Regions from separate parts of the Pallidibacillus thermolactis genome, predicted to be linked through region 3. Evidence: riboswitches for the same ligand, from Rfam matches in the RefSeq annotation. Region 3 holds a riboswitch; each other region holds the start of a gene.
The links. A riboswitch is a leader RNA that binds a small molecule or an ion and turns the genes downstream of it on or off. The one in region 3 is predicted to bind S-adenosylmethionine.

Region 1 (7,673 bases), on a different contig from region 3:
AACCAAATATATATTATTTTCAGTTTAATATTTGCCACTAACAATTTAAATAACCTATAGAAAAAGCAGAAGAACTCTAACGAAAGAGTTAACTTCTGCTAAGATGACCATTATTTATTTTGCAAGCGTTAGTAACATTTCCCTTACTGTTTTGCATGCAATAGCCGTAGAAGCACCAGATGGATCATAATGAGGAGAAAGTTCTACAATATCCGCTGCTACCATATGTTGTAATTGTTGTAAATGCATGATTGCATCCAATAGTTCCCGATACGTAATACCGCCTGGTTCAGGAGTGCCTGTTCCAGGAAAAACTCCAGGATCAAGAACATCTAAATCCATCGTTACATATACAGGGACATTTTTTAGTTTTTCAATTTGCTCCTTTAATGTATCAAGCGAAAAACGTTCCAAATACGTATGTTTTTTTGCCCATTCAAATTCCGATTTCATACCGGAACGGATACCGAATTGGAAAATGCGTCCATCTCCAAGAAAATCATGACAACGACGAATAACCGACGCATGAGAAAGCTCTTCTCCTAAATACTCGTCACGAAGGTCAGTATGGGCATCAATATGAATCACGTGTAAATTTGGATATTTTTCATAGACTGCTTGAATAGTAGGTAGACTCACTAAATGCTCGCCACCGACCATTAAAAATTTCTTCCCGTCTTTAACAACCTCTCGACTATATTCCAGAATTTGATTGAGAACCTTTTTCGTATTACCAAAAGGTAATTCCAAATCTCCTCCATCAAAGACTGATACTTCTTCCAAGTCTCTATCTAAGTATGGAGAGTAAGTCTCTAATCCGTATGAGTCTGTTCGAATGGCTTGCATTGCAAAACGGGTTCCTGGTCTGAAACTGGTTGTACCATCAAATGGGACACCAAACAATACGACATCTGCTTTTTCATACGTCTCTTCACAGCCAATAAAAGTGCTCACATTTAATGGTTTATTCATCTCGCTCCAGTTCCTCCTTCACATACGTTGGCAAGCAAAATGATCCTACGTGTAAATCAGTATTATAATATTTCGTTTTCAAACCAAATTTTTCCCATTCTTCTGCTTGAATATCTTTAATAGGATCATAGGTTTTAGAAGCAAAACCAAAAAGCCAATGCCCAGAAGGATAAGTTGGCATATGATATTGATACACTTTCGCAATAGGGAAGATACTTTTAATTTTTTTATGGGCTCTTCTCATATGTGACGCATCTTCTGCAAAATATGGCGATTCATGCTGGTTAATTAAAATACCGTCTTTATTCAGAACTCGATAACATTCTTGATAGAAAGCGGTTGTAAACAATCCTTCGCCGACAGATATTGGGTCAGTCGAATCCACTATAATTAAATCAAAAGATTCATCTGGAGCATTTTTCACATATGCCAATCCATCCTCAAAACGAAGCTGCATTCGGCTATCCTCTTCCACTCCTTTTGCTGTTATTGGTAAATACTTTTGACATAAACGGAAAACACGTTCGTCGATTTCTACCATAACAACTTCTTCTACTGTCTTGTAACGAAGTACTTCACGGGCAGTTCCACCATCACCACCGCCAATAATTAATACTTTTTTAATTGACGGATTTGTTGCAAAGGCTGGATGGACAATCATATCGTGATAAATAAATTCGTCCTTTTCGTTCACCATCATCAATCCATCTAAGGTAAAGAAGGTTCCAAACTCATCGCCTTGGTAAAAATCAATTTGTTGATAGGCACTTTTTTCGCTATGCAAAACTTTATTATATTTAATCGAAAACTTACAATCGTTACTCCATTGTTCAGTATACCAATTCATAATTAAACTCCCTCTCCTCAACTTATTTAACTGTGACTTCTTTAATATCACGTTCAGCAAATTGTTTAATTTTATCGACCATTCCTCGAGGTACTTCAAATGATTCAGTCCTGTTTGCTTTTAATTTTTCACTTAAATATTCTGCCGCCTTCCATGGACTGACTGAATCTCCACAAGTATAAATATCAACAGAAGCATACCCATATTCTGGCCAAGTATGGATGGTTAAGTGTGACTCGGCAATAATAACTGCACCTGATACACCATACGGATTAAAATGATGAAATACCGATTCTACAATTGTTGCTCCTGCGTAATCTGCAGCTTCATTCATAACTTTTTCGATTAATTTATTATTCTCAATAATTTCACTTGGACAACCGTAAAACTCAACTAATACATGTCTTCCTAATGTCGATAATGCTAACCCCATCTATATCTTCTCCTTTACTACTGTAATATAATTTTTTTCTTTTGCTTCTGTTAAAACATCACCGACTAATTGTCTGTAATAATGATACTGTTTCACTACCTCTTGCGATATTAATTCTCCTGGAATTACAAGTGGGATTCCTGGTGGATAGATCATTAATGTATCTGCACTGACTCTACCAATCGAGTCATCGATTGCAAGCTGCTCATGTTCACAATAAAAGGCTTCTCTTGGACTCAAAATCAACTCATTAACTTGATCAGTAGTGACATGTGGAGACATAACGACCATTTTTTCCCCATAGTTATTATCAATATATTTCAAGGCAGAAACGAGTTTTCCAATCGAATATTCCGTATCAGAGCTTGTGATGACTGCCATGACAACATATCCTTCTGCTAGTTCCATTTGTATCCCATATTTTTTCTTTAATAATGTGTAAACATCAAAACCTGTTAAACCGATCCCATTCACTCGAATAACCAATTTTGTCCAATCATGGGTTTGGTGAAAATGTTTCGAAACATACTCATCCTTTAATATTTCAAAATGGGTTTCCGACTCAATTTCACGTATCGCCTTTTCAACAATTGGCTTTAAGCGATGATATCGTTCTTTTCCATATAGAACCAGTTCTCTTCTTGCTACATCTAATGAACTCATTAATAGATAGTTCGCACTTGTGGATTGAAGCATACTTAACAGTTTTTGAATTTTTTCTGGTTTTATCCGATTCTTTTTTAACAATAATAATGAACTCTGGGTTAAAGAGCCCCCAGTTTTATGCATACTAATGGTTACAGCATCAGCGCCAGCCGAAATCGGGTCAACCATTTCAACAAAATTCAAATGTGCGCCATGTGCACTATCGACAATAACGGTTATATCGTGTTCATGGGCGATTGTACAAATTTTTGTTAAATCAGTCATCGTTCCAAAATAAGTAGGATATGTTATTAAAAGTGCTTTTGCATCTGGATGCGCCTTAATTGCGTTATCCACATTTTCAACCGATACCCCATGGGAAATACCAAAATGATAATCTACTTCTGGCTGAATAAATACCGGATTGGCCCCACTCAAAATAATCCCATCCATGACGGATTTATGACCATTTCTAGGCACGATGATCTTCTCATTTGGCTTACAGACTGCCATAATCATAGCTTGTATTCCTACCGTTGTTCCATTCACTAAGAAGTACGCATGGTCTGCACCAAAAGCTTCAGCAGCTAATTCTTGGGCTTCCTTAATAACGGATTTTGGATGACTGAGTAAATCTAGTTCTTTCATCGAATTAACATCCATTCTTAACGCCATTTCCCCTAATGCCTTCTTCAATGGATTCATCATTGCGCCCATTTTATGTCCGGGAACGTCGAATGGGACCACATCACTATTGGCATAATTAACGAGTGCATTAAATAATGGCATTTGCTCTTGACTAATGTGCGACGTTCTCTGCGTGGAAAACTCCTTTACCTCGTTCATTATTGGCCAACCCCATTTAGTTCAAACTGAGCTACTGCTTCCCGTAGTTCATTTACTTTATCTGTTTTTTCCCAGGCCACATCCAATTCTTCTCTTCCAAAATGACCATATGCGGCTACTTGTTTAAATTGTGGTCTTCTTAAATCAAGCATTGTTATAATACCAGCTGGTGTTAGATCAAAAACTTCGCGAATTGCTTTTAGTAATTGTTCATGTGGAACGGTTCCTGTTCCAAATGTATCAACTGAAATACTAATCGGCTCACTAACTCCTATCGCATAAGAAAGCTGAATTTCACATTTCCTAGCTAGACCTGCTGCCACAATATTTTTAGCAACATATCGAGCAGCATAGGCTGCTGAACGGTCAACTTTTGTACAATCTTTTCCAGAGAAAGCACCACCACCGTGTTTTGCTGCACCGCCATACGTATCAACTATAATTTTTCGCCCAGTTAAACCAGTATCTCCATGCGGACCACCAACAACAAAACGCCCTGTCGGATTAATCAAAATTCGGAATGAATCATTTAAGTTAAATTCTCGTGCTGTTTGTTTAATGATATTTTCGATAACAAAGGTTTTGAATACATCTTCATCAAAATCCTCATCATGTTGAACGGACATTAATATGGTGTCAATCTTCGGTTGATCTTGAATCGTGTAGTCAATCGTAACTTGCGATTTCATGTCTGGACGTGCCCATTTAAATTCTCCACTTTTACGTAATTGGGATGCTTTCTTCACTAGTGTATGGGCTAGTTCAAGCGCAAGCGGCATTAAAGACGGAGTTTCATCCGTTGCATATCCAAACATAATTCCTTGGTCTCCTGCCCCAATGGCCATGGTATCGCTTGAACGATCAACCCCCATTGCAATATCTGGAGATTGAGTATGAACAAGTACCTGAATATCACAAGTACGACCATCAATTCCAAATCTATCATCTGTATATCCTATTTCTAATAGAGTTTCACGTGCTATCTTTTCAATATCTAAATCAGCAGTCGTAGAAATTTCTCCTCCTACGATTACTGTATTTGTTGTTGTAAAGACTTCACAGGCCACCCTTGCATACGGATCCTGTTCTAATGCAGCATCCAATACTGCATCTGAGATCTGATCTGCGATTTTATCAGGATGTCCTTCTGAAACAGACTCAGACGTAAACAAAATTTTTTCTGCCAACATTAACCATTCCTTCCAATTTTATATTTATGGCACAAAAAAAGCTCTCCCCAACAACCTAAGGAAAGCTTCGATTAATATCAGCTGCTTATCCTCTTATTGTTCGCAAAACTTTTCAAAGCTTTGCGCTCAGGTTGGGCACCCATATTTGTTTGTTCATATGAACAAAACTGGTTTGCCACCGCATCATTGACCCCTCGTCTCAGCGGTTATTAATAAGATGGAGATAGACTTTATTTATGCTGGAATTAATAGTAAAGGATAACAGTGTTCATGTCAATTTATTTTTTTAAAAAATTTTAAGAATAATAGACTAGACAGCATGAAATTTACACTGGTAAATGTTGGCACAATATTCACAAGAAATTGTAACGATATAACTTTCAATACTTCTTTACCGTTTTGAAATTTAGGTAGAAAGAACCATTTAAAGATATATATTCCCTTATTTTTAGCCGTGGATAAATGAGCTGATGCCACCAAAGAAATGTATGTACATTGGATAGAATAATGAATTTTTTCTTGTAACTTTTTTGGCACAATTATGATAGTTTACCGAAATAATAGAAAAATATGAAGTCAATGAAGGTGTATACATTTTTTATCGGATCCAATAATCTTACTAAAGATTTAAATTAAAACGTTGTTATGTCTTGAAGTAACATTTTTGTGGAAATAGAGGGGATTGGCATTTGATATTACTATTTTCCAAGTAGCCTTATTATAGTAATGATTCCAATTAATATAAAAATAATAGAAATGATCATATTAATTTTCTTTTTTTCCTTGTACTTATTTTCCATAACATATCTTCCTTTCGTAACAATTAGTTATATAGCTTATTCAACGTATATAGTTGAGTATAAAAAACAAAAGTTATTAAACGTATTTCAATAAAACAGTAATGACTGCTATTCATGTACAGATATTAAAAAATAATTACAAACAAGGCAAATCAATTTGTCTAATTTGCATAAGAAAATCAGTTACTTTCTGTTTCGTTGCGACATCCAATCCTATTGTAGGCTCATCTAAATATACTATTTCTGGTTTCTGTATAAATATAGATACTATTTCTGCTTTCATCCTTTGTCCTAAAGAAAGTAATCGAACATGCTGTGATAATAATTCTTCTATCCCTATTGTCTCAATTAAATATTTTGACCACTCTTCATATTTTCTTTTGTATTATTATTCTTAACATATCATAAGAATCTTTTAAGGGAAAATCCCACCACAAATTACTTCTTTGTCCCATAGGACTCCTGTAATCTGAGCAAGTTGTTTTCTATATTTAAATGGATTAAGATTTTTTACAGATACCTGACCACCTGAAGGTAGTAGTCCTGTCAATCGTTTAATTGTAGTTGACTTACCTGCTCCATTTGGAGCTATATACGCTGCTATTTCTCCTTCAGCAATTTCAAAATGAATATCTTTTAATGCTACTTTTTCAGTTACAGCTGGTTTTTATTAGTCCTTTGATTCCATTTAAAAAACCTTTTTCTCTTTTGGGGATTCGGTGTACTTTTGATAAATTTTGTACAGATATAATATTGTTCAATGTCAACACCACTTTACTTTTTCCATTACTAATTTAGTTATTGTTGTAAAAAAATCCTTCTTCCACCTACTCACTAAATAAAATAAAAATATAATTCAAGTTGAATAAATTGCAGATACTATGTCAAATTTCCTTGTGTAAAACAAATTCAAATCCTACCCTTTTTCAACCTCTTTCCCATTTCCCAAAAAACAAAAAAACACTCACAAACATTGATAAATCAACATTTGTGAGTGTTCTATCGTTGCTTAATTTAGCTCGTTATAACTTAAAGATACCGGTGGTCGGGGTCGAACCGACACTCCTTACGGAACACGATTTTGAGTCGTGCGCGTCTGCCAATTCCGCCACACCGGCAAAAAAGAAAAAATAATGGAGGCGGCAACCGGATTCGAACCGGTGATAAAGGTTTTGCAGACCTCTGCCTTACCACTTGGCTATGCCGCCAATTTGAATAAGCGGAAGACGGGATTCGAACCCGCGACCCCCACCTTGGCAAGGTGGTGTTCTACCACTGAACTACTTCCGCAAAAAATACTGGGCTAGCTGGATTCGAACCAACGCATCACGGAGTCAAAGTCCGTTGCCTTACCGCTTGGCTATAGCCCAATAATGGAAAATGGGGCGACCGATGGGAATCGAACCCACGAATGTCGGAGCCACAATCCGATGCGTTAACCACTTCGCCACGGTCGCCATATAAGTTTTTAAATAAATGAAAAATGGCAGGGGTAGTAGGAATCGAACCCACACCGGAGGTTTTGGAGACCTCTGTTCTACCGTTAAACTATACCCCTATATATGGTGGAGGGGGACGGATTCGAACCGCCGAACCCTGAGGGAGCGGATTTACAGTCCGCCGCGTTTAGCCACTTCGCTACCCCTCCACTATAGTAATGGTGCCGGCCAGAGGACTTGAACCCCCAACCTACTGATTACAAGTCAGTTGCTCTACCAATTGAGCTAGACCGGCAAATACACTATAAATTGATAAATTTAAATTTGTTTTTTATTTGAGTGGAACTTACATATATTTATTATAACATGATATAATCAAATTTTAAAGGAAATGGTGGTTCAGGACGGAATCGAACCGCCGACACATGGATTTTCAGTCCATTGCTCTACCGACTGAGCTACTGAACCGTTTATAAATTCTCATGGCGGTCCGGACGGGAC
Region 2 (7,673 bases), on a different contig from region 3:
TGATCATTTAGAAAACCATGAATTTGAACATTCGGTTCGGTTACTAAAAAAAGCTGGTGAACTTGGCTTACTAGGAACAGATGTACCTGAAGAATACGGGGGTTTTGGACTAGATAAAATTACTTCTGCTTTAATTGGTGAAAAAATGGCACGTGCCGGTGGTTTTTCAATTACCCATGGTGCTCATGTTGGTATCGGCTCTTTACCAATCGTATTATTTGGAAATGAAGAACAAAAGAAAAAATATTTACCAAAATTAGCTACAGGTGAATTGTTGGCTGCATATGCATTAACTGAGCCTGGTTCCGGTTCTGATGCGCTAGGTGCAAAAACAACAGCAAAGCTTAATGCAGAAGGAACTCATTATATTTTAAACGGGGAAAAACAATGGATTACAAACGCAGGTTTTGCGGATGTATTTGTCGTATATGCGAAAGTGGATGGAGATAAATTTACTGCTTTTATCGTTGAACGCGACTTTCCAGGAGTTTCTACAGGTGCAGAAGAAAAGAAAATGGGAATCAAGAGTTCTTCAACTCGAACATTAATTTTAGAAGATGTACCTGTACCGGTTGAAAATGTACTTGGTGAAATTGGAAAAGGTCATAAAATTGCTTTTAATATTTTAAACATCGGCCGTTATAAATTAGGTGTAGGTGCTGTAGGTGGCGCAAAAACTGCCTTTGAATTAACAGTTAAATATGCAAATGAACGAAAACAATTTAATACACCTATTTCCAGTTTCAATTTAACAAAAGAAAAACTTGCGACACTCGCTTCCGAAATTTATGCAGCTGAAAGTGCTGTGTATCGTACGGTAGGACTGTTCGAGGAAAGAATGAGCCATTTAACTGAGGAACAGCAAAAAGATGGAAAAGAAATCGCTGCAGCTATTGCTGAATATGCCATTGAATGCTCGTTGAATAAATTTTTCAACACGGAAGTATTAGATCATGTTGTTGATGAAGGTGTTCAAATTCATGGTGGTTACGGTTTTATGCAAGAGTATGAAATAGAACGTGCATACCGTGATTCACGCATTAATCGTATCTTCGAAGGGACCAACGAAATCAACCGTTTACTCGTGCCAGGTACTTTCGTGAAAAAAGCTTTTAAAGGTGAATTGCCTTTACTTGAAAAAGCTCAAAGTCTCCAAGAAGAAATTATGATGTTAATGCCTGAAGAACCAGGTGACGAGCCACTAGCACAAGAAAAATATTTAGTACGAAATGCTAAGAAAGTTGCTCTAATGACAGCTGGATTGGCTTTACAAAAATATGGTCAAGAACTTGAAAAAGAACAAGAAATATTAGTAAACTTTGCTGATATCGTTTCTAACATATATGCAATGGAATCTGTTGTTTTACGTACTGAAAAAGCTGTTCATCGTGATGGTTTAGAAAATAGCAAACAGAAGTTACTTTATACTGAAATCTTCTGTCAAGAAGCATTCAACCGCATTGAGAATGATGCTAAAGAAACGGTTGTTGCGATTGCAAGTGGCGATAATCTGCGTATGACATTATCTGCTTTACGTAAATTAACTCGCCATACGCCAATCAATGTAATTGCGAAAAAGCGTGAGGCCGCTGCAACAATTATTGACAAGGAAAAATATGTTGTGTAACGACATCAAAATTGAAAAAGGTTAGCAATAAGAAACCCGAGAAAGATTATTTGACGATTCTCGGGTTTCTTTTATTTCGGGAATAGGAATTGTGAAAAAATAAAAGGATCGATTCATACGTTACTTAAAATTTAGAATTTACACTTATTCGTGATATAATAAATAGTAATTTAAGGAATTTCTATTATTGGTGGTGAATGTAATGTCGCTTACATTTTATTGGTATCCTAAATGTGGCACATGCCGAAAAGCAAAAAACTGGTTAGATGAACATCAAATTGAATATGAAGCTGTTCATATTATAGATAATCCGCCTTCAAAAGAACAGTTAGAAGATTTATACAAAAAAAGCGGTTTAGAATTGAAAAAGTTTTTTAATACAAGTGGTAAAAAATATCGTGAACTCGGTTTGAAGGACCGTGTAAAAACAGCAAGTGAGGAAGAGTTACTTGAGTTACTTGCCTCGGATGGTTATTTGATAAAACGGCCAATTGTTACGGATGGTCATAAAGTTACCGTTGGTTTTAAAGAAGAAGAATTTGCAAAAAATTGGTCCTAACACTTTTACATAATGATTGTCAGAAAGAGATCACATCTTGTATGATGGACTTGATACATATTTTCTTGGAGGGATGAACATGGCTTCGCCAAAGGAATTACGTTATTCTGAAGAACATGAATGGGTAAAAGTTGAAGGAAACATCGTGCGTGTCGGTATCACTGACTTTGCACAATCCGAACTAGGAGATATCGTTTTCGTAGAACTACCAGAAGTAGGTACTGAGTTAAAAGTGAATGAACCTTTTGGAAGTGTAGAATCGGTTAAAACAGTTTCTGAATTATATGCACCGGTTAGCGGTAAAGTTGTTGCTGTTAATGAAGAGTTAAATGATAGCCCAGAACTTGTCAATGAATCACCTTATGAAAAGGCGTGGATGATTGAACTTGAGGCAAATGATTTAAGTGAAGTGGATCATCTTTTATCTTCGGAAGGTTATGATAAATTAATTAGTGAATAATAAAGAAAAGGACTGATATATTTTTTATTTTATAAGTCCATATAAAAACGTCTGATTGGTCAGGCGTTTTTATTTTACTCGCATATAATAACATTAGAACAAATGAATCATTTTCGTTGAATCTCTCAATATTTTGCATTTATTGCATAGTTTATTAAGAAATAACGTTTTAATTATACTACAAATAAACAGGTGATAATTATGATTCGTTATGTTGAGAAGGTAATTATTGTGGAAGGCAAAACGGATAAGAAAAAAGTACAATCAGTTGTGAATGAACCAGTAGAAATCATTTGTACCAATGGCACATTAAGTTTAAGTCGATTAGATGAGCTTATCGATTGTCTTTATGACAAGGAAGTGTTTATACTTGTAGATGCTGATAATTCAGGAGAAAAATTGCGAAAACAATTTAAACGGGAGCTTCCTGAGGCAAAGCATTTATATATTGACCGTATGTATCGCGAAGTAGCAACTGCACCGGATAAACATATTGCTTCCGTTTTATTACAGGCAAATATACACGTTCACACAAAATATTTAATTAATAATATAAATTGTTAACATATTATCGTATTATTTTTAGAGTCGGGAATAAAGGATGAACATCATGGAACAATGGACGAAGGAATTGTTTTTTGAACATTTAAATTCTGGAAAAAAGGGTGCGTTTTATTTATACACTCCGATGTGCGGCACTTGTCAATTGGCAGGAAAGATGTTAGAGATTGTAAGCAATACAATGCCGGATTTCCTTATTGGCAAAGCGGATTTAAATTACTTGCCAGAACTTGCGAAATCCTTTCAAGTAGAAAGTGTGCCGTGCCTTTTAATCTTTTATGAAGGTGAAATTAAAGAAAAAATATATGCCTTCCATTCTGTTACTTATATTTATGAAAAGTTAAATGTAAAAAGTTAAACGAATCATCATTTCAAAAAAAGGATTTCCTACCTAAACGCAGAAAAAGATAACAAACTGGTTAGGAGGAATCCGATGATTGATACCGCTCGACTAAAAAAGACCTTGGTGAACCATAAATTTCGTGCCCTCTTATTTCCAAACGAATCAACATATTTGAAAATAAAAACAAAAGATCAGCTGTTTACTATCCAATTGTCAAAAGAATGTATTGAAATTATTGATAATTGGGAAGGAACATCGGATGTAGTGTTATCAGGGGATTCAACAGTATTAAATGAAATTTTATATGGACATATGAAATTACAAGATGCTAAAGAATTAAATTCTATTATCGTTGAGGGGAGCTTCCGTCATCAACTCATGATGGAAGCGATCCTTTGGTTTAACCAAAAACTACCATTAACAAGTCAATGATTTTAAAAAGGGCGGTGGTTTCTTATTGAAAAAATGAATAAAAAATGACGGAATATTAAAATTTATCAAACTGTAAAAACGTGTAAAAAATTGTTGACGTCTAAATAAATAGGTGCTACAATTCTAAACATAATCAATAATTGAATAGTTAGGTCTTGCTCTTATCAAGAGAGGTGGAGGGATGTGCCCTATGAAACCCGGCAACCGTCAATACAATGGTATTGAAATGGTGCCAAGTCACACAAAGCAATTTTTTGCTTTGAAAGATAAGAGAAAGGACATACGATATATATTCGCGTGCCTTTCTACTTATCTTAGTAGAAAGGTATTTTTTATTTTATTCATTCTAATCTTTTACTCAATGAAAATTGTATTTTTACATGTTGACTTTGTTGTTTTAGAGAAATAAAAGTAAGGACATCAGAGAAGGAAGGAGGAGCATGATGATCTCCTTAAACAATGTAACAAAAGTGTTTAAGACAAAATCCGGCATGATTACTGCGGTAGATAATGTAAAAATAAATATAAAAGAAGGAGAAATATTCGGAATTATCGGGTATTCTGGTGCGGGTAAGAGCACGTTAGTCCGGATGTTTAATGGTTTAGAAAGGCCAACAAAAGGGACCATTACAATTGACGGGAAAGAAATTTCAAAGATAAGAGGTGCCGAATTACGAAAGGCACGACAAGAGATTGGAATGATATTCCAACACTTTAACTTACTATGGTCACGTACGGTTCGAGATAATATTTCGTTTCCGTTGGAAATCGCTGGTGTTCCTAAGGCGAAAAGGAAAAAACGTGTTGAAGAGTTAATAAAATTAGTAGGACTTGAAGGGAGAGAAGACGCTTATCCCTCTCAATTAAGTGGAGGTCAAAAACAAAGAGTCGGAATTGCCAGAGCTTTAGCAAATAATCCGAAAGTTTTACTTTGTGATGAAGCCACATCAGCACTTGATCCGGAAACAACGGATTCTATCCTTGATTTGCTTCTTGACATTAATAAAAAAATGGGACTTACGATCATTCTCATTACCCATGAAATGCATGTCATTCGTAAGATTGCTCATCGTGTTGCAGTAATGGAGAATGGTAAAGTTGTTGAAGTAGCGCCAGTGATGGAGATTTTCAAAAACCCAAAAACTGACATAACTAAACGCTTTGTACAACAAATTACGGATGAAGAAGAAACGATGGAGGCTGTACAACATCTTCTTGAGAAATATTCTACAGGTAAGATCGTAAAATTGACATTTATCGGGGAAACTGCGGAGCAACCCATTATTTCAGAACTTATAAAAGAACAATCGATCTCTATTAATATTCTTCAAGGTAAAATTTCTCAAACACGTACTGGATCTTATGGAACATTACTTATCCAGTTAGTAGGAGATACCGAACATATTGATAAGGCAATCGAACAGTTAAAAAAACAACAAGTTGGAGTGGAGGTGATTAGTCATGATTGAGGCCCTCTTTCCAAATGTTGAAATGGATAAGTTTTGGGAAAAAACATATGAAACTCTCTATATGACGGGAATCTCACTTGTTTTTATTTTTATATTCGGTATATTACTAGGTTTACTATTGTTTTTAACTTCTAAAGGGAATATTTGGCATAATCAGTTTATTAATTGGATGATTGCGGCTGTTGTGAATATATTCCGCGCTATTCCTTTTGTCATTTTAATCATTTTACTAATTCCATTTACGAAAGGCATTATGGGTACAATGATTGGACCGAATGCAGCTTTGCCTGCATTAATTATTGGTTCTGCACCATTTTATGCGCGAATGGTGGAAATTGGACTTAGAGAAGTCAATAAAGGGGTTATTGAAGCAGCCCAAGCGATGGGAGCAAGAACAAGTACAATTATTTTTAAAGTATTACTTCCGGAATCAATGCCTGCGATTGTATCTGGTTTAACCGTAACCGCAATAGCATTAGTTGGTTATACAGCCATTGCTGGAATTATTGGAGCAGGTGGATTAGGGAATTATGCTCACCAATATGGATTTGTCCGTGGAAATAACGACGTGACGCTATTTGGGACAATTGCAATCTTAATTATTGTATTTATCATCCAATTTATTGGAGACTTTATAACAAAGAGATTAGATAAAAGATAAGAGGGGGAAATTCAAATGAAAAAACTATTAACATTAATATTTACAGCTTTTTTAACTGTTACGTTGGCTGCGTGTGGTGGAGACGAAGGGAATACGAGTGAATCAAGTGATGGAGAGTCTAAAAAAATAGTTGTTGGAGCAACAGCAGTTCCACATGCTGAAATTTTAGAACAAGCAGCACCTATTTTGAAGGAGAAAGGTATTGAATTAGAAATTACAGAGTTCTCCGGTTACGAATTAATTAACCAAGCCCTTGTTGAAGGGGATTTAGATGCGAACTTTTTCCAACATATTCCGTACTTAGAGCTTGAAAAAGAAGAAAAAGGTTATGATATTGTAAATGCCGGTGGTATCCATATTGAGCCAATCGGTATTTATTCAAAAAAATATGATAAATTAGAAGATGTTGAAGATGGTGCAACTGTATTAATTAGTAGTAATAAACCGGATCATGGAAGAATATTGGCCTTATTTGAAAAAGAAGGGTTAATTAAATTAGCAGATGGTGTGGAAAAAGGATCTGCAACATTAGATGATATTGTCGAAAATCCAAAAAACTTAAAATTTGATTTTGAATATGCACCAGAAATCCTTCCGCAAGTTTACAATCAAGGTGAAGGCGACCTAGTTGTCATTAATTCTAACTATGCATTAGAGTTTGATATTAATCCAATAGAAGACAGTCTTGCAATCGAAGAAGGCAGTCAGGATAATCCTTATGTAAACATCATTGCTGTGAATGCTGGTGATGAGGATAAAGAAGAAATTAAGACGTTAGTTGAAGTACTTCAATCAAAAGAGATTCAAGACTTTATTTTAGAAAATTATGACGGTGCAGTTGTGCCTGCAAGCGAATAATTTTCTCAAAAAGTGGTAAATTAAAAATCAATGTTGAAATTTGTAATTGAAAATTATTAAGTGTAAAATGGAAGGGACTAGGAATTTACCTAGTCCCTTATTCATTGCAAGTAACGATAAAAAGCTCTTGTACAGAAATATGTGTTTATATATAACTGACAAATATATGTTTTTTCAAAAAATAGTAAATGGGAAACAACTTTTAAAAATATTTATCATTTACTTTTCAAATTCTCAATTCAATTATATAGAAATCTTTTGAGAATCCTAATTTTTCAAGTTTCACAAGAGTTGATAATACTTTTTATTTGTTATAAGATAATAATGATAATAATTTGAGAATGAGTAATATTCATATACATAAAAAATGGAGGTATACAAAATGGCTGGATCAACTTTAGTTTTAAAAGATCTTCATGTATCAATTGAAGATAAAGAAATCTTAAAAGGTGTAAATTTAGAAATTAAACCGGGCGAATTTCACGCGATTATGGGTCCGAACGGTGCAGGTAAGTCTACTTTAGCATCTGCTATTATGGGACACCCAGCTTATGAAGTGACAAGCGGAAGCGTTACATTAGATGGTCAAGATGTACTTGAAATGGAAGTAGATGAAAGAGCAAAAGCAGGTCTGTTCCTAGCGATGCAATATCCAAGTGAAATTAGCGGTGTAACAAATGCTGATTTTATACGTTCATCGATT
Region 3 (7,673 bases):
TAGCAAGCACTGCATACTAGTCCTTCGTTAACGTTCGAATATTATTGAATATATTATGGGACGAAAAATATAAGTTGTCAATATTATCTTATTGATTTTTTCGACAAATCCGTGAGTGGTATCAAGTTTACATAATAACAACGGACAATAAGTTCATTATCCAATTTCTGAATCGTTTCTTGGAAACTTCTTCTTCGGAATAATAAACGTAGACTTTAATGATGAAACAAAGGTATGATAAATTAGAAATTTTAAATATGTAGGTGATGTAATTGCAACCAATAATCGATGTTCACATTCATTTCGATCAATACACATTAAAAGAACAACAAGGAATAATGAAAGAAATGGAACACTATCAAATTCATAGCTTAATATCGGTATCAACGAATCTTTCTTCTGCTGTTGAAAATTTAGCATTATATCAAAAAGATGAAAGGATCAAACTCGCCTTTGGTTATCATCCAGAACAACCCTTGCCAACCGATGAAGAACTGGCAGATTTGATTCAATTCATGGATAAAAATCATCAAGCTATGGTTGCCATCGGAGAAGTCGGACTCCCTTATTATACAAATGTAAAAAGTCTTGAAGGCTATCTTGCATTATTGGAGGAATTTTTTAAACTAGCTGTAAAATGGAATAAACCTGTTGCACTTCATGCGATTTACGAAGATGCTCCAATCGTTATAAATTTATTGGAAAAATACTCCATCCAAAAAGCCCATTTTCACTGGTTTAAAGGGGATACCAAAACCATTCAACAAATGGTTGAAAATGGTTATTTTATATCTTTTACTCCCGATTTAGCTTACGAACACGAAATCCAAAAAATCGCAGCCACATATCCCCTATCATTAACGATGGTTGAAACCGATGGACCTTGGCCCTTTGAAGGACCATTTCAAGGACAAAAGACCCATCCAAAAATGATACATGAAACCATCCGTTATTTAGCAAAAATCAAATCGACACACGTTGATGAAGTCTACAGACAGTTATACAACAACACCATCCTTTTTTATTCGATTTTTTAGTACTTTAGCACCGTAATAAATTTTTCAAAAAATTTGTGTTGACTTTTTGTAATGAACTATTTAGAATAAACATAAAATTTAACCAGTTAAAAGTTAATATTTTTACAATCTACTCTTATACAGAGAGGTGGAGGGACTGGCCCTGTGAAGCCTCGGCAACCATTGGAAAGATCCAAACGGTGCCAATTCCAGCAGGTTTGAAATGACAAACCTGAAATATAAGAGGGATTGTGATATATGAAAATATTCTTTTCGTACATCACATGACCTCTTATTTTAAGAGGTCATTTTATTTTGGAGGTGATGTACAAAAATCTATGAACTTAAACTTTCTTTTTTTAATTAAAAAATATTTAGAGGTGATTGGAAAATGGCGATTGAAAAATTTAATGTAAAGGCTACATGGAAGGAAAAATTATTAATTGAAACGGAAGCAAGAGGTCACAAAGTCATTGTTGATGAACCAGTTTCATTAGGTGGTACTGATCAAGGATCAAACCCTGTTGAACTTGTTCTTTCTGCTCTTGGTGCATGCCAGGCAATTGTTATCCAAACTTATGCGAAACAATTTGGGATCAACATTGAGGATCTTAAAATTGAATTGGAAGGTGAACTTGATACGGACGGTTTTTTAAATAAATCCGATGTCCGACCTGGATATTCTCATATTGAATCAAAATTTGTGATTTCAACAGATGCTCCAAAAGAAAAATTAGAAACATTTATTCAGTTTGTGGAAAACCATTGCCCTGTAGGTGATACGATTAAAAATCCTGTTCATTTAACTTCAAAAATTGTCGTTGAAAAACCTGTTAAATAAAAAAACAATCTAATACCAAGTAATCAGATATGGCTACTTAATTTTAAAAATGGAAAGGGTGTCATGATGGGTAAACAAATACATTTAAATGGATTCGTTCAAAATTCTCCGTCCCCACATTCAACTGGACTATGGAAACATGAAAAAAATCATAGCCGCTATCATAACCGGTTGTCTTACTGGGTTGATGTTGCTCAAACATTAGAAAAAGGGAAATTTGACGCTGTTTTTATTGCCGATGTTTTAGGAACATATAGCGTGTATCAAAACAGCTATAAACCTGCTGTAAAAAATGCAGTCCAAATTCCAGCACATGATCCTTTACTACCGATTTCAGCGATGGCACTAGCCACAAAACATATTGGGTTTGCTGTGACGATTTCAACGACCTATGCACAACCTTATGCATTAGCACGTCAACTCTCAACATTGGATCATTTAACGGAGGGAAGAATTGGTTGGAATATCGTTACCTCTTATTTAGAAAGTGAAGCAATTAATCTTGGCCTTAAAAGTCGACTACCCCATGACCTTCGTTATGAAAGAGCAGATGAATTTTTAGACGTGGTCTATAAACTATGGGAACATAGTTGGGAAGATGATGCTGTCACACTTGATATCGCACAAGATGCGTTTGCAGATCCAGACAAAGTTCATGAAATAAACCATGAAGGGGCATTTTTCTCCGTGCCTGGACCGCACATTGTAGAACCTTCGCCACAGCGTACGCCGGTTTTATTTCAAGCTGGTGCTTCACCTAAGGGGAAACGATTTGCAGCAAAACATGCAGAAGCTGTATTTACAAAGCATCATTCACTCGATGCATTAAAAATATACTCAAATGATATTCGTACACTAGCTAAGGAATACGGTAGAAATCCAGATGATATAAAAATATTCCCGCTCGTTTTACCGATTGTTGGTTCTACAGAAGAAGAAGCAATTGCAAAATATGAAGAATTGAAAAGCCATGTTAGTTACGAAGGTACACTTGCATTATTATCCGGTCATACCGGCATTGACTTTTCAACTTACAATCCAGATGACTATATTGTAGATATGGAAACGCAAGCGATGCAGGGAAACCTTGATCTTTACGGAAAAGATCCGAATAAAAAATGGACTTTACGAGAAGCTGTATTAAATCATGGACTAGGAAACGGAACAGTTAAATTTATAGGTACACCTGAGCAAATTGCCGATAAGCTTGAACAGTGGGCAACAGAAGGTGATGTCGATGGCTTCAACATTGCTTTTGCCTATTCACCAGGTACATTCAGAGAATTTGTCGATTATGTCGTTCCTGAATTACAAAAACGAGGAATATATCGTAAAGAATACGAAGCTGGAACATTACGAGAAAATTTATTTGGAAAAGGTCATGTATACTTACCTGACAACCATCATGCAAAAAAATTGAGTCTCGCTGTCAAGTAAATGCCCACTCGACAAGTAGGTCAAAAATCGGTTAAATTTTGCGTAAACGGAGGGTGTCCATGAACGTATTAGAATTATATATATGGATAGGTATGACGATCTTTGTCTTGATTATGATTCTATTAGGTTACCTTGGTGGTCGAGGTACAAAAAATATTGATGATTTTGCGATTGGCGGCGGTCAACTCGGCCCAGTCCTTTTAGGGCTGGGATTTGCTGCCACATATCTAAGTGCCGCTGTATTTTTAGGTTATCCAGGTTGGTCTTATGAATGGGGCTATGCCAATCTATGGCTGATGTTAGCGATATTTGGTGGAGGGCCGATCGGCGCTCTATTAGTAGCAAAAAGGGTGCGAAAGATAAACACAAAGCAAAAATCTTTATCTTTACCAGATTGGTTAGGCGATTACTATAATAGTGACATTTTAAGAGTAGGTACAGCACTTCTCCTTTTGTTTAATATTTTTTATATCGCTGCTCAGTTTGTTGCTGGAGCAAGAGTGTTTGAGTTCACAATGGGGTTATCTTATCATACAGCGCTTACTTTAATTGCTGCCATTGTCATAGTTTACGTCTTCATTGGCGGAACGCTTGCTGACTTATATACAGATGCTGTTCAAATTATAATGATGACACTGGCTGGGATCATCATTTTTATATCAGGTATAGTTCACTTTTGGGAAGGAAGTATTACGAATACTTTTGAGGTGATTACGGAAAATCTAAACGCCCAAAATCCAAATTTAGTTGGCATTTTCAATCCGGAATCACCCTATTTTGATTCCATTTCTGCCGTAATTGGAGCAATCCTAATTCAAGCAGCCTTTGCTGCAACTGCCCCACAGTTATTTAATAAAGTATTAGGATTAAAAAATGAAAAAGACATCGGCAAAATGATACTCGTATATGTATTAGTGATGTTCTGTTGCGTTGTCACTTTATTTGGTGGGATATATAGTCGCGCAGCCTTTGGTGATAACATCGAGGTTAGTGATATGGCATTAATTGAATACATTATTCAATTTTTCCCTACGATTATCGCTGCTTTTATGTTAATTGTCATCTTAGCTGCTGCCCTTTCAACAACAGATGGCTTATTTGTATCCATTTCGACTGTATTTGCCAATGATATTTTTCTAAAAGTATTCGTACGACGAAACATTATTAAGATCAATGACAAAAAAGCACAGCAAATTGCAATCCGAATAAGTAGACTTGCAGTATTAGCTATTGGAATTGTGTCTTATCTCATCGTATTAAATCCGCCGAAATACATGGGAGATCTCTTATGGATTGGTGTATCGGGGATTGCTGCAGGAACGGTCGGACCGGTTCTTTACGCCATCTTCGGTAAGAAGAAGCCTTCCCCACGGGCTGCGGAATTATCGATGATCATTGGTCTTGCATCTTATTTCATTCTCTATTTTGGAAAAATAGAAAAAAGTACAATGGCGGCTGGAGCTTGGGCGACATTAATCGGCATTACCGTCATGTTTATTCTCGCAAAATATTTCAAACAACCACAACTAGAAATACCTTCTCAAAAAGATGCCATTTAATTTTATTTAGAATGGAGAATTGCATATGTTTGTAAATCCTATGCTAACCATTTGTATTTATGGAATAAGCTTTTTTATATTAACCATATTGTTCTCACTATGGAAATGGTATTTTAAACAATAGTATCGCTCAACAAAGACAATGTGGAAATAATAATAGAATGATATCGAATTAAACAGGACAGTTGGCCCACATTACCTACTGTCCTGTTCATTTTAAGCTCTTGCAGCGATAACTTCAATTTCGATTAAAACATCTTTCGGTAAACGGCTAACCTCAATCGTTGAACGAGCCGGGCGATGATCACCTAAATGTTTTGCATACTCTTCATTTACAGTTGCAAATTGTTCCATATCTGCTAAGAAGATCGTTGTTTTTACAACATTATTTAATGTTAATCCTTCACTTTCTAAAATAGCAGAAATATTTTTCATGACTTGATTAGTTTGTGCAACAATATCCTTTTCCACCACTTCATTCGTTTCTGGGTTCACAGGAATTTGTCCAGATAAAAACAAGAAGTTTCCTACTTCAACCCCTTGTGAATATGGTCCTATCGCTTTTGGAGCTTGATTTGTTTCGATTTTTTTAAACATGATGTAGTCTCCTTTCACTATTTCAATATGTATTATATATAGATATTATATAAATTATCGATTTTATTTTACAATGTCTTCTAGACGTTGTAATATAGCTAAAAATACACCTTCATCAATAGCGCTTGCCCAGACGCCATCAGAATACTTTTCTCCCCTTACATAAAAGGTTAAAATCGATTTTAAAAGTTCTAAATCCGCAGTTGGTATTAAATCAGCCGGTGCATCAATTTTTGATTTATATTTTTCGAGATGATCAAAATATTGGGGATCAAGCATATCCGCCTCATATAAATCATTTATAAATTGTTGTACACCGTCATCATATTGAATAAAACCGAGTTGAACAACACCTGATCTCGACTCACCTGGCTTATTCCATTTAAAAAATTCATTTTGTTCGTTACTGAAATAATCTATAAATGTTTGAATTTGAGCTTTCGAAAGCATCATTGTTCCCCCATCCGGATGTACAAGTAAACGTTTTAATTTTATTATACCTTTTTATTGTCACAGTTTAAATAATGAAAATGGTATTTATTGTATGTTTAAATTTTGAAAAAATAAACCAGCCCATCAACAGGAAATATGGACTGATTCGGAAGGTAAACGATTTCAAATGGTTTATACACGGTTGGAAATAAACCGGCTACATTCTTTCGCAATTAAATCTTTATCATTATCTAACGTCGCCACGTGATAGCTATTTTTCAAAAACACAATCGACTTGTCTTCCGTAGAAATCGAGTGATAGATTTGTTTCGAATTTTCAGGTGGTACCACATGGTCAACGATTGAAGATATGATTAACGTTGGAACTGTAACTTTGTACAAATTTCCTCGCACTTGGTCCATTAACGTGATTAAATCACCTAATGACTTAACTGGAGTTTTTGAATAGGCAAGTTCAGCTACCCCAGCCATTTTTATATCTGAGCCGATCCCTTCTATAAAACGGGTCCCACTGTTTTTCATATTTTCATAAGTTGCCTTTAAATTAGGAATGTCAACCGCTGCATTTATAGGAATAATGCCCGCAATATCAACATACTTCTGAGCTAGATATAAGCTTAAAGTTCCTCCCATTGATAGTCCGATGATAAAAATTTTCGAACAAGTTTGTTGCAAACGTTCTAAACCTTTTTCCACATCACTTATCCAGTCTTTATATGTTGCTTGTTCCATATCTTCCGGTTCTGTCCCATGCCCGGTTAAACGCGGCCCGTAAACGGTGAAACCGGCCTTTGCGATTTGAGTACCTAAATAGCGCATACTTTGAGTTGAACCTGTAAAGCCATGACTAACTAATATGCCAATTTCATTTCCAGGAAAGTAAAATTCCTCAGCTTCTGGATGAACTTTATATACTTTTTCCAAGTTCGACCACCTTCCAGAATTTTTAGATTTTTTAAATTTTATCATAAGTACCATTGATTGCAAAGGAAAAAGTCTCTCAACAAACCTATGTTTTTTTCTTTTCTTTGCTCAATTTTTAATTTGTTATTTTTCTTAACCGTTAATTTTTGATATAGTAACGATAGAATAGACTAGAAAGGAAAGATTTAAAGTGAAATGTTTTTCAATTGATTTAGACGGAACGTTGTTAAATTCCAATCAAGAAATTTCACAAGAAAATTACAAGACACTGAAATATTTAAAAGAGCAAGGTCATGGAGTAATCATCAATACGGGAAGAGCCGTAGAAGATGTTATAAAATATGAGGAAATAAAACAATTAAAGCTACCGATTATCAGTATTAATGGTACTGTTCTATATTCCGATTCCGGTGAAGTGTTATATGAAGCATCTTTGCCAGTAGACGTTTATAAACAACTTCTTCCAATCTTACAAGAAATCGGCTTATGGGTTATGGTCTATACGAATCAAGGTGGTTTTCCATTCCGCAATCCTGAGATCCAAGATAAAAGCGATGATGAAAAAGAAGCATTTTTTAGAAACTATAACTACGATCAAATTTTAGAAAAAGATGGCATCAAAATTTACAAATTAATGGCCGTCGCAAGAAAAGATAAGCTTGAATTAGTCGACAAAGCTAAACGAGCAGTAGCAGAAAAAATCGATGTCTCCTATGCTTCCTCCCATCCAAGTAATGTCGAGTTTACTTCAGTGGAAGCGAATAAAGGTACAGCATTGATACGATATCAAAACATAATGAATTTACAATTTGATGAAATATATGCCTTTGGTGATGGTGGCAACGA
Region 4 (7,673 bases), on a different contig from region 3:
AAGCTTGATCAAGGGCTTTGTTAAATGTCTCTGCATCAACTTCGACAGTTAATTTCCCTTGGTTGCCTTCTAGTTTTTCAAATTTTGCAGACATACCTGTTTTCCCTCCAACATCTATTTATCAATATTATATATTGTTCTTGTAATGACACCTTGTGCGACGATATGTAAGAATAAGTCCAAAAAAATAGTAAACAGAACTATCGTACATAAAAAATGGTCACAAGGCATGTAAAAAAGAACAGAAATTCTAACCCTATCATTATATCATAGGTTTAAGATGTTTCAACACATCTAAGTGAAAATCCTATATCCAAACATTTATAACATACATTATTTTTTCATTATATTCTAGTTACAGATTATTTCATAAAGTGTTCTTCAACATGCAACACAAAGGCTTTCGCTTCTTCAACTTCCGCTTCAGAAATATGCGCAGCATTCGTCTTGATAAACGCCATTTCTTCCAAATTTTGGTCAAAATAAGAGGCTGTTATAGCAAGAATTGCGATTGCCCATTGAAGTGGGTTGGTCATTTCCTTTTCAAGCGGATAAATTGCAAAAAAGAAATTTTCACATAAAGTCAGTGCATTTTCCAATAAACTTGGATTATCATCACGAAGTGCTTTTTCAATATACTGTTTAACTTCACGGGAAAACGGTACATCTTGAACAGAAAAGTAAGAAGACGGATTTAATGTGATCGATTTATTAAATTTCCGAACTTGTATTTTCCGTTCAAATCCCTTTTCCTTTAATGCGTTGATGATCATTGTTTTAACAAAGGCATCCTTTGAATCATCTCGTAGAAAACTTTCGATTTCATGGATAAATGTGTGAACATCTTCTAAATCAAGCTCCAAAATATTTTGAAGTACCTTTTGAAAATCACCTTTAAATAGCTCTTTTGGATCTCGATTCGTTTTTTTCTTCTGTTCATCCGCTAATTTTTGACTTAACTGCAGTAGTTCTCTATATTGATCAAGTTTATGTTCTGGGATTTGCTCTTCATCTAATAGCATTGTTAACAATGTGTTGATTTTTTTATACTCATGTAATTGAAAAAGTACAGTGACATAGAGTTCGACAACTTCAAAGTAGTCCCCGATGCCAAAACGCATCATTTCTTCTAAAATCAGTTTGGCATTCGAAAAATTCCCTTGTTGCACATAAGCGATTGTTAAAGTAAATAAAATTTCAGGGTTTTCGTCATCGATCCGTTTCGCTTCTTCTAAATATTCGATGGCTTCTTTCACATTACCTTCTTCAAGGCAAAGTCGTCCTTTATTAAGTAAACGTAGTTCTAATTGGGGAAAAGGAATGACGTTATCATTTGCTTTCGGATCTTTTTCCATAAAAATCCCACGCTTTGCTATATTTTCTTTGGACAGTTTAACATGGATATCGTGGAAATTCAAAAGAATTTGGGATTCACGCCGTTGGATCTACCCCACTCAACAAAATAAAAAGCCCCTTATACAAGGATAAGGGGGGTTCTAGCGTCCCGGACGAGATTCGAACTCATGACCTACAGCTTAGGAGGCTGTCGCTCTATCCAGCTGAGCTACCGGGACATGGTATTACAATTATACATTTATTCACTACTCTAATTCAATTTTTTGGTCGTCCCAATCTCAGTAAGCTTATTCAAGATGCCGTTCGATTGGTACGCTGATGTTGATTCGAAGATGCTTACTCGAGCGTGCTCTATCCAGCTGAGCTACCGGGACATGGTATTACAATTATTCATTTGTTTTACTACTCTAATCCAATATTTTTTGGGTCGTCCCAATCTCAGTAAGCTTATTCAAGATGCCGTTCGATTGGTACGCTGTTGTTGATTCGAAGATGCTTACTCGAGCGTGCTCTATCCAGCTGAGCTACCGGGACATGGTATACAATTATACATTTATTTATCAAATTGGACGTTTTTATTTTAACACATATTTCCTTTTCGAACAATATGGGACTATGTGGAACAATCCAAAGGTGAAAGGTGGATTTTCCAACCTTTTTCCTTTTGTACTAGCATTTCTATTAATATTTTTAAAAAATTATAAATTTATATTAAATTTCGTTCTGATTCAATTATAATGGTGTGTAAGTCAAAAAGAAGGGGATGAAAGGAAATGACAAATGAAAAATCGATTGATATTCAAGAGCTTACAAGCGAGCAAGATTGGAAAAAAGCCTATCCAATAATGAAACAATTACGGACCCATTTAAGTGAGGAGGAATATTTAACTTTAGTTCAAGAAGCAACAGAAAAGGAGAATTATAGACTAGTAGCCTTATATGATAACGAAAAAATGGTAGCCGTAACAGGTTTTATGCCAATGATTACTTTATATTATGGAAGATTCATATGGGTATGTGATTTAGTTACCGATGCAAACAGTCGTTCAAAAGGATATGGGAAAATACTTTTAAATTATGTACACCATTGGTCAAAGGAAAATGGCTATGACACCGTCGCTCTTTCATCAGGATTACAACGAGCAGACGCCCATCGCTTTTATGAAAAGAAAATGAACTACGATAAAGTTAGTTATGTTTTTAAAAAGCCGTTATAACGCTCAGGAACCTTTCTGTCATTATAAAAATGTAACCTATATTGCTTTTGTAGGTTACATTTTTATTTAGGTGGATTTGAATCATGGCGAACGGTACTTTTTTTATGCCTACCTTTCCAATTCCGACATGTATTAAAAGGTGCTTTATTGAAACATTATTCATGGCTAGATTTCCTAAATCTGTAAAGCGCTCGAAATCTTAACTTCCTTGCTAAATATGATAACAAACAGAAGGTTTTCAAAGTAAGTGGTTTAAGTGAGGAAGATCGAATCAATAAGTGATGTTAACCTAATACAGATCAACGCTTTTGTGGAGCTGTATTATGATTTCCAGAAAGTAATCATTGCATTTTTCATATGATTTACAAGCTTTATAAACAACCTTCGACATCAAAAGAAAAAATTTCCATTCATCGATTATTGATAAAGAAATAAAAATCATGTAATCTATTATTTATTGTGATAAAAAAATAAAGTTTTTTCTTCTTATCAAGAGAGATGGAGGGACTGGCCCTATGAAATCTCGGCAGCGGAACTTAGGAACTAAGTTGCTGTGCCAAATCCAGCAAGTTGTACTTGAAAGATAAGAAGGGTGTTTTATAGATACAAATATAAGGCCTCTTCTTGTTGTTTCAAGAAGAGGTCTTTTTGTAATTATGGGCGAAGTGCCCCATTTGAATTGTGGAGGTTGTACGATGAAAAAAGGAAATCCTTGGGCGTTAATCCCATTTGTTGTGTTTTTAGTTTTATTTATTGGTGCTGGGGTTATTACAGGTGATTTTTACATTTTCCCTGTTATTGTAGCCATCGCCATTTCAAGCGCTGTGGCCATAGCAATGAATCGAAAAGAACCTTTTGCAAAAAAGGTAGAAATTTTTTGCCAAGGAGCAGGAAATTCAAATGTCATGTTGATGGTGGTCATTTTTCTATTGGCCGGAGCCTTTTCATCGGTAGCAAAAGGCATGGGAGCCGTAGACTCTGCTGTTAACCTAGCTTTATCGTTTGTTCCGCAAAACTTGTTGATTGTAGGCTTGTTCATCATTGCTTGTTTTATCTCTTTATCCATGGGAACATCGGTAGGTACGATTGTTGCACTGGCGCCCATTGGAGTTGGGATAAGTGAGCAAACCGATTTTGCTGTAGCTTTAGTGATGGGAGCGATTATTGGCGGGGCCATGTTTGGCGATAATTTATCCTTTATTTCAGATACAACAATAACTGCTGTACGATCACAGGGTGCCGAAATGAAAGATAAATTTAAGGTCAATTTTTGGATCGTGCTGCCGGCAGCTATTGTCACGAGTATAATTTTGGGATGGATTACACTAGGTGAAACCGCACAAGTGGAACATTTAAGCTATAGTTGGATCAAAATTGTTCCTTATATTTTAGTTATTGTTTTAGCGTTAATTGGAATCAATGTTTTCTTAGTTTTAGCATTAGGGATTGTTCTCGCTGGAGCTGTTGGCCTAGCAGATGGTAGTTACCATATCATGAATCTTATAGAAACGATTGGCGAAGGAATGGCAGGAATGTATGAAATGGCCTTCCTCGCAATACTAATTGCTGGAATGGTGGAAGTTATTAAATTTAATGGAGGCATCGACTTTCTCCTTCAACTGGCCACAAGAAAAATTAAGTCGAAAAAGGGTGTCGAATTTAGTATTGCCGGTCTTGTTGGCGTAACCGATTTATCAACGGCAAATAATACGATTGCGATTTTAATTACCGGTCCACTGGCAAAAAAGATTGCCGAACAATATGGCATAGAACCAAGGAAAACAGCAAGCCTATTAGACATTTTTTCCTGTTCCATTCAAGGCCTGCTTCCATATGGCGCCCAATTACTTGTTGCAGCAAGCATTGCCGGAATATCGCCAGTCAGCATCCTACAATACGCTTTCTATCCAATCCTTATTGGAATTAGCGGTATTTGTGCTATTCTTGTTGGATATCCAAGAAAAAAGAAGTCATTCAATTAGTCCAATCAATATAGCAAAAAGGCTAATCGACAAGATCGATTAGCCTCTTTTTTTATTATTGTTTCCCCTTCTTGACCCATTCTGCAACGGTCACTGTACGTTTGGCCTGATGTTTGACCGCGGCTTCTACATCTCCGATCATTTTTCCATTTTGATCTACGGTTACACTTGTCCCATAAGGGTTGCCCCCTGCACCAAAGATAACGGGATCTGTATAACCAGGCGGTACAATGATGGCACCCCAATGCATCATAGAAGTATATAATGATAAAAGTGTTGCTTCCTGACCACCATGCGGATTTTGTGCAGAAGTCATTGCACTGACTACTTTGTTTACGGTTTTCCCATTGGCCCAGAGTCCACCTTGAATATCAAGAAATTGTTTCATCTGTGATGGCATATTCCCAAATCGAGTTGGAACACTAAAGATAATAGCATCAGCCCATTCAATGTCATCCGATGTTGCAACTGGGACATCTTTTGTTTTTTCCACCGTTGCTTTCCATGCTTCATTTCCCTGGATGACCGATTCAGGCGCTAATTCCTCTACTTTTAATACCTTCACCTCAGCGCCCATTTCTTTTGCTCCTTCTTCCGCCCATTTCGCTAATTGAAAATTCGTCCCACTCATACTGTAAAAAATAACAGCTAGTTTAACATTGGCCATTTTTTCAATCTCCTTTTGCTGATTTTCCATATTTTACACACGTCCTATTATTTCTCACTTTTTATTTTTCATTCATGATTTATAAATTGTGTTACTTTTCGCGGATGATTATTTACCATAAAGCGGATTGACTTTTTCCCTGCCATTGATGCCTGAGGAGTTCAATTTATTCGTAAAAAACTTGTCAATTACTTTTCTAACGTCCGTTTTCTTATAATATAAAAAAGGTGGGCAATAATGCCCACCTAACAATCGGATCCAAACCATTAAACCCCTTCCATCATATCACGTTTTCTGTATCCAACATATCCGAGTACCATTAACATGATACTGATAACAGTGATGGTAAGAAATGTTAATGCATCAAATTCTTCCAACGGTAACTGCGGAAGCCAACTTAGAACCGCTATATTCGAAACCCATTCCGGTATATCAACGATGGCACCAAAGTAGTTGACCGTAAAACAGTACGCTAAATAAATATAAACGACTTTCCCTAAATTTGGCATCCATCCGAGGGCTAGTGCGGCTAAGCCAATGATAAATAAAACCGATGGTAAGTAATTAAAACCAGCAGCAAGGAAATCATTAAACTCCATTGTGGTTGGTGTCTCCATGACCGAAAGCGCTGTTCCACCAAGAGTACTTGCAGAGATGAATATTCCTACGACACTAGTAAATATCGCAATTCCCATACAATGCCAATAAAGTTGGCTGCGCGTCACCTTCGTCGAAAATAGCTGACTCAAGCGCATTCGTCTTTCTTCCGCAAACAGTTTATTCACAATAAGAATCGGTACAATTGAAATTAACACGATCATTACGAGCATAATCGTTCCGGTAAAGGACTCTTCAATGGAAATGCTTGCATGGCTAAACATTTGTTTCATAATTTCATTACTTTCGATAAACGTCTGCATATCTCCATAGATTGCACCATAGGAAGCACCGATAAATATAAACGTCATCATCCAGCCAATCACGACACCTTTATTCAACTTAAATAATAAACCGCGGACGGATAATAATGACTTTTTGGCATAGGCTCTTCCCTTTCGCTCAGGAAGATAACCTGCCCCCATATCGCGTAAGCCTTCAAGGATGAAAGCGACTATGGTAATTATGACGACAAAAAGGAAAGCAAATAACAATGGAACCCAATCATTATTCGTATAGGGATACGTTAAATAAAACCAACCTAACGGATTGAACATCGATAAATCAACATTGGACGTATCGGTTCCTGCACGAATGATATATAGTACGCCTATTAAGCCTAAAGTTGAACCAGTTGCACTTGTCGACGTTGGCATAATTTGAGCAAAAAATAATGCCAGTCCTGCCCCGATAATTCCTGCAACACCGATCGAAGCGCCAAACAGTAAGGAACCTTCAACCGTAATCGTCTCAGCTTCAAAACTCATTAATACGCCACTAGTAAAAAGAGCTAGAATGATATGAATTAAGATGGTTTCAACCATTGTCGCCGCAGCGTTTGCTTGGCGACCAATATGAAACGAACGGACAAGTTCGGTCAAACCAAGATCCTCTTCTTTTCGAGTATGACTGATCACATGCAAAACAGACACAACCATGGCAAGTAAACCACAAAACAACAACATTTCATGTGTGTACATTGCACCTAACGTATACTCCGTTGCGGAATCAATCGGGGTTGGACCTACAATGGCAATCATGGCCGGATTTTTTAATGTCTCATATAACCCTGCTGCCCCTTGCCCTTTTGCTATTTCTTCAAATGCCGGAACAAAGCCTGCTGAAAATAAGCCAACACCGAAAACCCAAAAGAGGATTTTCTTCCAATCTCGTTTAATATATTGGGCAAAGAGGATTTCCCAGCGGGCAAATTTTTCCTTCATCATCCCTTCCTCCGTTTCTCCTTAGTTTTCATAATGACGCATAAACAAATCTTCTAACGTCGGTGGCACGGCTTCAAACTTTTTCACACCTAATTTAGTTGCAGCTAGTAAAATCTCATTCAAGTATCGTGTATCTATAGAGAAGGTCGCTTGATGATTCTTTTGTTGAAAATCAAAGATGCCGACAACATTTTTCAATTCCGCAATGTCTTTTTCCGTTTCGATGGTTACCGTTGTACGTGTTAAATGGCGCAATTCCTCAAGCGTTCCAGATTCAACCACTTTCCCTTGACGAATGATTACAACCTTATCCGCTAGTCGTTCCACTTCACTTAAAATGTGGGAGGATAATAATATCGCTTTTCCCTCTTTCTTCAGTTTTTCAACTTCTTCTTGGAAAATGGCTTCCATCAATGGATCTAATCCCGATGTCGGTTCATCAAAAATGTATAAGTCCGAATCCACTGATAAAGCAGCAATTAAGGCGACCTTTTGACGATTTCCTTTCGAGTACGTTTTCGCTTTTTTCTTAGGGTCTAGCTCAAACCGCTGGATTAAGGAATCCCGCTTT

Region 1: another riboswitch for S-adenosylmethionine. It lies ahead of metK (methionine adenosyltransferase); the one in region 3 lies ahead of OEV82_RS12750 (OsmC family protein).
Region 2: another riboswitch for S-adenosylmethionine. It lies ahead of OEV82_RS03335 (methionine ABC transporter ATP-binding protein); the one in region 3 lies ahead of OEV82_RS12750 (OsmC family protein).
Region 4: another riboswitch for S-adenosylmethionine. It lies ahead of OEV82_RS00065 (Na+/H+ antiporter NhaC family protein); the one in region 3 lies ahead of OEV82_RS12750 (OsmC family protein).

The regions. Positions count from the first base shown of each region.
Region 1 covers NZ_JAOUSE010000076.1:2,664-10,336, forward strand. The annotation lists gene speB (agmatinase) at 115-972, opposite strand; gene speE (polyamine aminopropyltransferase) at 965-1,819, opposite strand; gene speD (adenosylmethionine decarboxylase) at 1,842-2,252, opposite strand; gene OEV82_RS15275 (aminotransferase class I/II-fold pyridoxal phosphate-dependent enzyme) at 2,253-3,743, opposite strand; gene metK (methionine adenosyltransferase) at 3,743-4,933, opposite strand; SAM riboswitch class I at 5,024-5,152, opposite strand; partial or broken gene OEV82_RS16225 (ATP-binding cassette domain-containing protein) at 5,870-6,364, opposite strand; tRNA gene OEV82_RS15285 (tRNA-Leu) at 6,770-6,851, opposite strand; tRNA gene OEV82_RS15290 (tRNA-Cys) at 6,868-6,941, opposite strand; tRNA gene OEV82_RS15295 (tRNA-Gly) at 6,952-7,023, opposite strand; tRNA gene OEV82_RS15300 (tRNA-Gln) at 7,032-7,103, opposite strand; tRNA gene OEV82_RS15305 (tRNA-His) at 7,115-7,190, opposite strand; tRNA gene OEV82_RS15310 (tRNA-Trp) at 7,218-7,291, opposite strand; tRNA gene OEV82_RS15315 (tRNA-Tyr) at 7,297-7,381, opposite strand; tRNA gene OEV82_RS15320 (tRNA-Thr) at 7,392-7,467, opposite strand; tRNA gene OEV82_RS15325 (tRNA-Phe) at 7,565-7,640, opposite strand; tRNA gene OEV82_RS15330 (tRNA-Asp) at 7,656-7,673, opposite strand, start outside.
Region 2 covers NZ_JAOUSE010000005.1:74,445-82,117, forward strand. The annotation lists gene OEV82_RS03305 (acyl-CoA dehydrogenase family protein) at 1-1,627, shown strand, start outside; gene OEV82_RS03310 (arsenate reductase family protein) at 1,830-2,186, shown strand; gene gcvH (glycine cleavage system protein GcvH) at 2,266-2,646, shown strand; gene OEV82_RS03320 (toprim domain-containing protein) at 2,848-3,210, shown strand; gene OEV82_RS03325 (thioredoxin family protein) at 3,257-3,565, shown strand; gene OEV82_RS03330 (hypothetical protein) at 3,641-3,982, shown strand; SAM riboswitch class I at 4,141-4,255, shown strand; gene OEV82_RS03335 (methionine ABC transporter ATP-binding protein) at 4,426-5,451, shown strand; gene OEV82_RS03340 (methionine ABC transporter permease) at 5,444-6,112, shown strand; gene OEV82_RS03345 (MetQ/NlpA family ABC transporter substrate-binding protein) at 6,128-6,970, shown strand; gene sufC (Fe-S cluster assembly ATPase SufC) at 7,353-7,673, shown strand, end outside.
Region 3 covers NZ_JAOUSE010000047.1:10,698-18,370, forward strand. The annotation lists gene OEV82_RS12745 (TatD family hydrolase) at 273-1,037, shown strand; SAM riboswitch class I at 1,150-1,262, shown strand; gene OEV82_RS12750 (OsmC family protein) at 1,408-1,857, shown strand; gene OEV82_RS12755 (LLM class flavin-dependent oxidoreductase) at 1,921-3,294, shown strand; gene OEV82_RS12760 (sodium:solute symporter family protein) at 3,354-4,853, shown strand; gene OEV82_RS12765 (RidA family protein) at 5,070-5,450, opposite strand; gene OEV82_RS12770 (DUF6508 domain-containing protein) at 5,514-5,900, opposite strand; gene OEV82_RS12775 (alpha/beta hydrolase) at 6,075-6,827, opposite strand; gene OEV82_RS12780 (HAD family hydrolase) at 7,018-7,673, shown strand, end outside.
Region 4 covers NZ_JAOUSE010000001.1:8,512-16,184, reverse strand. The annotation lists gene tig (trigger factor) at 1-94, opposite strand, end outside; gene OEV82_RS00080 (tetratricopeptide repeat protein) at 363-1,355, opposite strand; tRNA gene OEV82_RS00075 (tRNA-Arg) at 1,501-1,574, opposite strand; gene OEV82_RS00070 (GNAT family N-acetyltransferase) at 2,130-2,573, shown strand; SAM riboswitch class I at 3,057-3,163, shown strand; gene OEV82_RS00065 (Na+/H+ antiporter NhaC family protein) at 3,269-4,555, shown strand; gene wrbA (NAD(P)H:quinone oxidoreductase) at 4,611-5,222, opposite strand; gene OEV82_RS00055 (hypothetical protein) at 5,331-5,489, opposite strand; gene OEV82_RS00050 (ABC transporter permease) at 5,489-7,102, opposite strand; gene OEV82_RS00045 (ABC transporter ATP-binding protein) at 7,124-7,673, opposite strand, start outside.